2 regions of the Paenibacillus sp. FSL R7-0272 genome follow, and region 1 is predicted to be linked to the other one. Evidence: riboswitches for the same ligand, from Rfam matches in the RefSeq annotation. Region 1 holds a riboswitch; the other holds the start of a gene.
What was found. A riboswitch is a leader RNA that binds a small molecule or an ion and turns the genes downstream of it on or off. The one in region 1 is predicted to bind FMN.
Positions count from the first base shown of each region.

Region 2: it holds a riboswitch for FMN, as region 1 does, so the genes downstream of both, ribD (bifunctional diaminohydroxyphosphoribosylaminopyrimidine deaminase/5-amino-6-(5-phosphoribosylamino)uracil reductase RibD) here and MKY23_RS16090 (DMT family transporter) in region 1, are expected to answer to the same signal.

Region 1 covers NZ_CP150221.1:3,650,979-3,654,397, reverse strand. The annotation lists gene MKY23_RS16095 (amidase) at 1-352, opposite strand, end outside; gene MKY23_RS16090 (DMT family transporter) at 547-1,527, opposite strand; FMN riboswitch at 1,674-1,824, opposite strand; gene MKY23_RS16085 (DinB family protein) at 1,908-2,411, opposite strand; gene MKY23_RS16080 (CGNR zinc finger domain-containing protein) at 2,574-3,146, shown strand; gene MKY23_RS16075 (amidohydrolase family protein) at 3,352-3,419, shown strand, end outside.
Region 2 covers NZ_CP150221.1:4,033,718-4,037,136, reverse strand. The annotation lists gene MKY23_RS17880 (hypothetical protein) at 1-1,201, shown strand, start outside; FMN riboswitch at 1,355-1,518, shown strand; gene ribD (bifunctional diaminohydroxyphosphoribosylaminopyrimidine deaminase/5-amino-6-(5-phosphoribosylamino)uracil reductase RibD) at 1,863-2,966, shown strand; gene ribE (riboflavin synthase) at 2,979-3,419, shown strand, end outside.

The DNA.
Region 1 (3,419 bases):
CGATCACAATAAAACCTGCTTCGAGCAAACGAGTTACGAAATTGGAGTTGCGAAGAGCACGATGTTCGCTGAACAGACGTGAGCCAGAGGTAAGAAGTTCACCTTCCAAAGATTGAGAAATATCTTTGAGGAGCAACGGCACACCTGCAAATGGCTGTTCTCCAGGCCTAACCATGCTGGCTTCCTGCCGAGCACGTGTTTCATATGTACGAATGACTGCATTGAGATGTGGATTGACTTCTTCCAGACGTGCATAGGCAGCTTCAAGCAGTTCAACCGGGGATACTTCCCGGGAGCGAATCAGTTCGGCGAGCCCTATAGCGTCATAGGAGGTATATGAGAATGAAGACATTAGTAATCGTTCCTCTCTAAGAATAGTTCCTGTTGGATATCTTGTTCCAAGTTCCATAAGCCATCGTACCACCTAGGCAGACAAAAAACAAAACATCAATCCATCATAATAGAAGAAATACGGCAGAAGAAAAGCACTGTTCACCTCATTAAGGTGAAACAGTGCTTATATTATTTGAACCAGATGAAAATGTATTACTCCGTGCGAAGTTTGGGTGCGGCCTCGGCGATCGGTGTAGAGCGTTCCTGCTGTTTGGAGATCAGGAATAGTGCGATCCAGATCAGGATAAAGCCAAGCAATTGCTCCCAGGTTATCAGCGTACGGAATGCAATCCAGTTTACAAGCACGCCAGCCATCGGGAAACTGAGTTCTGCGAGGGTTGCAACAGAAGCTTTGGTGGAAGACAACCCTTTGTAATACAAGAGTAGACTTAGCAAGCCTGGTAAAAGTGCCTGCCCCAAAATATTCAGAATGACAGCAGCCTGTGCCCCTGTTCCAGCCGGGAGTGTCCAAGGTGCACCTTCATTCCAGGTCATGAAGATCAGGAGTGGAAGCGCAACGACGAAGCGAAGGGAGGTGACCGTCTCATAACGAGCTTGACCAAGCATTAACCGGCCCATAACGGTAGATCCACCCCACAAAGCTGCGGCACCAAGAGACAGCAGGCTACCTGCATGAATCCAGTTATTCCAGTTGCCGAGCGGAAGTGAGAAGCCAAACGTAAGCAGATATGTTCCTGCCAGCGCAATGATGAACAATCCGCCGAAGTGACGCGGCAATGTTTCTTTTAATAACAATTTCGCAAGTACAATTGCGAAAAGTGGTTGCATTTTTTGCAACAACAATACCGTATTGGGATCGTTATGAGTAAGCGCCAAAGTGAATAATACCGTTGCCAGCGCTGATCCGCCCCAGGAAATGAAGATAACAGCGATCCAGTGACGTGCACGCAGTTTCTTCAGATCATCCCGGAACTTCCATAATACCGGTATCGCGACAAGGCTGACGATGATGTGTTCGATTAGAACAATCTGTGTAGAAGTCATCGTTTTTAGCAAAAGGATGCGGAATAAGGGGTCTACACCCCAGAGGGCTGCGCCTAGCACAACTAGCCAAAATCCGGTGTTGCTTCGTTCCTTGCGATAAATCGTTGATGCTGTTGATGTGTTTTCCATATTCAGGACTCCTTCGTCAGAACACGGAATCTTCAGTTGGCAAAATCGACAAAATCCCCCGTCCTTGGCGTACGCCAAATAAACGGGGGACCATTCAAAGACAAGGCGTCAGGGAAAAAGACTTCCCAAATACGGCTTGCCGTTGTGTTGATCTTCTCTCATCCGGACTGTACCGTCGGCCTTGGAATCGCACCAAGTCAGTCGCTGCCAGGTCGGAACCTTAAACAGCGAGTCGCGGGCTGGTTCTATAAGAACATCACCGCCGGTTGGGAATTGCACCCTACCCCGAAGATCCTATTCAATTAATTAGTGTATTGAACAAGTTGTAACCTTATGAAGTTCATCTTATTCCTGTAAACGCTATCAGTTCAAGTGTTTTTTTAGAAAACAATACTCCAGCATCCCTGTTGCCTCCGCAACTGCACAATCTGACCTGCATGATAGGCATCGTGTAAAACCCAGCGGGCAAGCGTCTGAGCCCAGTTGTCGTCGGAATCCATATAAGCTTCCTCAAGCTTCGAGTCCTGTAATGTAGCAAGGGTATCGCGCAACTGCTCAGCCAGTTTAGTGGTTTGTTCCATCAGCTTGCTCCAGCCAGCTTCGTTCAAAGGATCACCCGAAATACCAAACGTAGCTACGTTGGAATCTGCAGCGGGTACAGACGGTTCTTTTTCCTGAAGACGTTCTAAAATCCGTTGATTGTAATAAAACATATGATTGGCTAGTTGCCATATGCTCAGTCCACCTGAAGGAGGAACCCAGGCAGCCTGTTCGGCGTTCAGTCCCTCAAGCGCTTTTGACAATGGGACGATCCAGTTACATTGATCCCAGGTATCTTCATTCTGAATAACCAATACATCTAATGCTGTGGTGACTGTTTTCATTTTTTAATTTCATTCCTCTCTTGTCAGATTCATCTCGCCCTTGCATCTTCATGATGGTAACTAGCTAATATGGGTTGAAATGGTTACAATTAATATAACACAATTTCAAAGAGTGTAACCATCTTTTTATAATTTAGATAGTTACATTAATCGGAGGCTCTCATGGATAGATTATGGACTGATTTTGTAAACAGCGATTATCATGATTGGCGTGGTGGGGAGCGATCAGAAGACAGACTGGGGAACGTAAGCTGGCAACAAGATTTTTTGAATCGTTGGCAATTAGAAGCGCCAGTACCGGCGTCGAATGAAGAGGAATCCGCAATGAGAAGTTTTAGAGATGATTTGCAGGCACTGGCTATTCGTTTGTCTAACGGAAAGCTCTTTACTGAGAAGGATGAGGCCTGGTTGAATGATTTTATGATGGCTGGCGAAGTCATTAGACAAATAATTACACAAGATCAACAACTGGGTGTTGCGCTTGTTCCTATTCATAGACATTGGGCTCAGGTGATGGCAGAGGTTGCTGCTGATTTTGCCGTGACACTCGTTGAGGGCGAAGGGAAGAGAATTCGCTCCTGTGACAATCCGGACTGCCGCTGGATCTTCTATGATGATACCCGGAGCAGAACACAGAAATATTGCGATGATAAGATGTGCGGTAATCTAATGAAGGTGAGACGTTTTCGAGCGAAACGAAAAATGCACTCTAATGAGGAAAAGACTAAAACATAATTATCAAGTTTACCAACGAAGTTCTACCTTTTCCAATCCGTGAATCACCATATAGGTCTCAGTTAGCTCTTCCATAATTTGATAAATATTAAGGTGTGATATATAATGTATATATACTAGCGAAAATATAGTCATAAAGTATATGTAAGAACAAGCAATGCGGATCAGATCATTTTACAAACCATTACGATTGGAGAGATGTCTTATGAGGAAAGGTTATCTTTTGAAGAACGGTTGCGTATTATCGATGGATGCTCGTATTGGTCAGTATAA
Region 2 (3,419 bases), 380 kb from region 1:
ACAGGCACTAGAGGCTACTGGACATGAGCCTAATCACTTTGAAAGACCGCAGCATGAGGATACGATCCGAGAACTGAGAACATTGGCTGAGCGTTGGACACTTCAGGAGGCTGCTCAGGCTTTTGTGGCTTCTCTATGGTCAGCGCCAATGATCTGGCGTTCACTTCTTGCAGGAAAACTGATTGCAACCAGCATACCTGACCATGAATATAGTCCATATCCTTCCAGTCGTAAGTGCCAGATCTGTGGTTTGGATGTGAATGACGGAGTAGATACTTCGCTTCAGTGGTACTGGCGAATGACCAACGGTACACCGCTTGATGGAGATATCTTTGGACATGTACTCGCTCTGAGAGAGATGGCTGCTTCGCAGGAGCCTCCTGTTCCTAATGAGTATGATCGCTGGACGTTGCGCGCGGTGTTAACGGTGCTGCGTAATCTGCCACCTAAAACTCGGTACAGCAAGGCTGCGGATGCGCTCAAAAAAGAACAACTCCTGCCTACGAAAAAAGTATATGTTTACCGCGATTTGCTTGAAACGCTGGCGCTGATCGGCATCCTGGACACGCCAGAACAGCCAGGAATGATTACAGCCTTCACCTCATATGCAGAACGCGACAAGAGACCTAATACCCGGGTTGAGGTACAAGCTCCCTTGGCATGGTGGGATTCATCTGTAGGAATCAACGAGCACAATTTGAACCTGATCTTTGGTGAATTCGATTGCAGTGATGTATCGTTAGAGAACAAGCCTGAACCGAATCCACTGGCGAGTGAGACCGTTATTGGTTTATTTGAAAGTAGACGAGGTGTAGGTGCCAAGGCGAAGGTGCCGAAAAAATCTCCGGATGCCGGTACAGGTGAAGTGCAGCCTGGAGACGTATATGCAGTGAAAGTACTTAGTGGTTCTTGGGTTACTGTATATTGTCATGAAGTGAAGGACAAACGTACCATTGTTGAATATCTGGATGGCGTGTTCCCCGATATGCCGGGAAAAGAAGACCTTATTCTGACCGTTCGTCCAAGGCCGGATGAGCGCTGGCAGTGTTCGGCCATTGGAATCGACTCGACCAGTTGGGTTAGAAGAGTAGCCCGCGATATGCCAGCACCTAATGCTTCCCAGCCCAAACCTGAGAGTGTTCCGTTCCACGCTGCGAAGGATTTGAGGCACATGGCAAGCTGGTGTTTTCCAAACCTTTAGATTTAGTTTTTCAATAGTAGATGACGTCCGTGTCTTGTATGAGATGCGGATTTTGTAATATAAATGCTTATTAAAAGTTAGTATGTGACAAAAAGAAACAAAAATGAATTGATTTTTTGACATTAAAGTGCTAACATCCAATTAATAACGAAAGCGATCCTTCAGGGCAGGGTGTAATTCCCTACCGGCGGTGATGCGTGTTGGGGATATTATTTTCCACCGATATGGCAAAGTCCGTGACCTGTCTGCTTATAGCAGATGGCTGATCTGGTGTAATTCCAGAACCGACAGTATAGTCTGGATGGGAGAAGGAGTGGGTGTAAGCCGGTGTGGTTACACTCCGCAGGAGTGATGTCGCATAGCATTCAGCTCGTTTGGATGATATGTGTGGAAGGCTTGTTTATAATGAGTTTTCTGGTACATAATACCGTTATATAGAAACTCTTCACCTGATTTTTTGTATATCATTCTATAGCTCGAATGGGTATGCAATAAGGTATGTGTTTGTTTTCACTTACCTGTTAACTGGTTTTGGTGAAGTGTCGGTATTGGTGTGTTTCATCTCTCCTGCTGATGACAGTAGTCTTCCATCATCCCTACCTGAACAGATTGTTCGGTGGGGATTTTTTAGTTCAAGATTATAACCGTGGGGTGAACGGATATGGAAATGATCAATGATGAATTTTATATGGCGTTAGCACTGGATATGGCAGAACGGGCACAAGGACAGACTGGAATTAATCCTGTCGTGGGATGTGTCGTTGTTAAAGAAGGACGTGTTGTTGGTCTAGGAAGCCATCTGAAACGAGGTACAGGCCATGCAGAGGTGCATGCCTTGAATATGGCTGGAAGCGACGCGGAGGGTAGTACCGTTTACGTAACGCTTGAACCTTGCAGTCACTATGGCAAAACGCCACCCTGTAGCGAACGTTTGATCCATGAGAAGGTTAAACGGGTGGTGGTTTGTTGTGAAGATCCGAATCCGCAGGTTTCTGGTACAGGCATTAGTATGTTGCGTCAACAAGGCATCGAAGTTGAAGTGGGTGTTTTGCGCGAACGCGGAAGACGTATGAATGAAAAGTTTATCAAGTTTATTACAACAGGCCTTCCTTTTGTTACCCTCAAAACAGCTTCTACGCTGGATGGAAAAATTGCTACGCGTAGCGGGGACAGCAAATGGATCTCCAACGAACTGGCGCGTGAGATCGTGCATGCGCTTCGTCATCGTCATCAAGGCATTATGGTTGGCGTGGATACGGTAATCGCCGATAATCCAGAGCTGACGACTCGTTTGCAGGTAGAAGGCATCAGTCCGGTACGGATCGTTGTGGATTCCAAGCTGAGGTTGCCTGTAGGCTCCAAAATGGTCAAGGACGGACTTGCGCCAACTTGGGTGCTTACAACCGATGAGGCTAGCCAGGAAGCGGCTGAGCGACTCGAGGCTTACGGTGTTGAAGTTATTCGCTGTGGGCCTGGACCACGCGTAGATTTGCTACATGGGCTGAGCAAACTGGGAGAGCGGGATATTGGCTCGATTCTGCTAGAAGGCGGCGGTACACTAAATGGTGCAATGCTGGAAGCACGGCTCGTAGATCGTTTACTGATGTTTATCGCTCCCAAGATTGTGGGTGGATATGATACTCCGGGAAGTTTCCGTTTTGAAGGCGTAGAGCGCATGAGTCAGGCAATCCAATTGCATCAGCTGGAAATTGAGCAAGTTGGAGATAATATTAGCATTGGCGGTATTCCGATTTGGCCAGAATAGGAGGAAGATAGCATGTTTACGGGTTTGGTGGAAGAAGTCGGTCAGATCCGGCGCATTGGCCGTAAAGGTGAGGCCCTGGTTCTGAACATCGCTGCATCTGTCATTATGGACGATCTAAAAATTGGTGACAGTGTTGCGGTTAACGGGGTTTGTCTTACCGCGACCACGCTGGAAGGCGGAGGTTTTACCGCAGACGTCATGCCGGAAACGTATCGACACACCAATCTCAATCAGCTTCAGTCCGGCAGTAAGGTTAATCTGGAGCGGGCCATGTTGTCCGGTGGACGATTCGGCGGTCATATCGTGCAGGGACATGTGGATGGGACTGGGGTAATCGGTAGTATTACTCGGGATCAGAATGCAGTTGTTTTTGAGATCAGACCGGGTGACCATGAACTTTTCAAATTTCTAATTCCAAAAGGTTCGGTCACTTTGGATGGGATTAGCTTGACA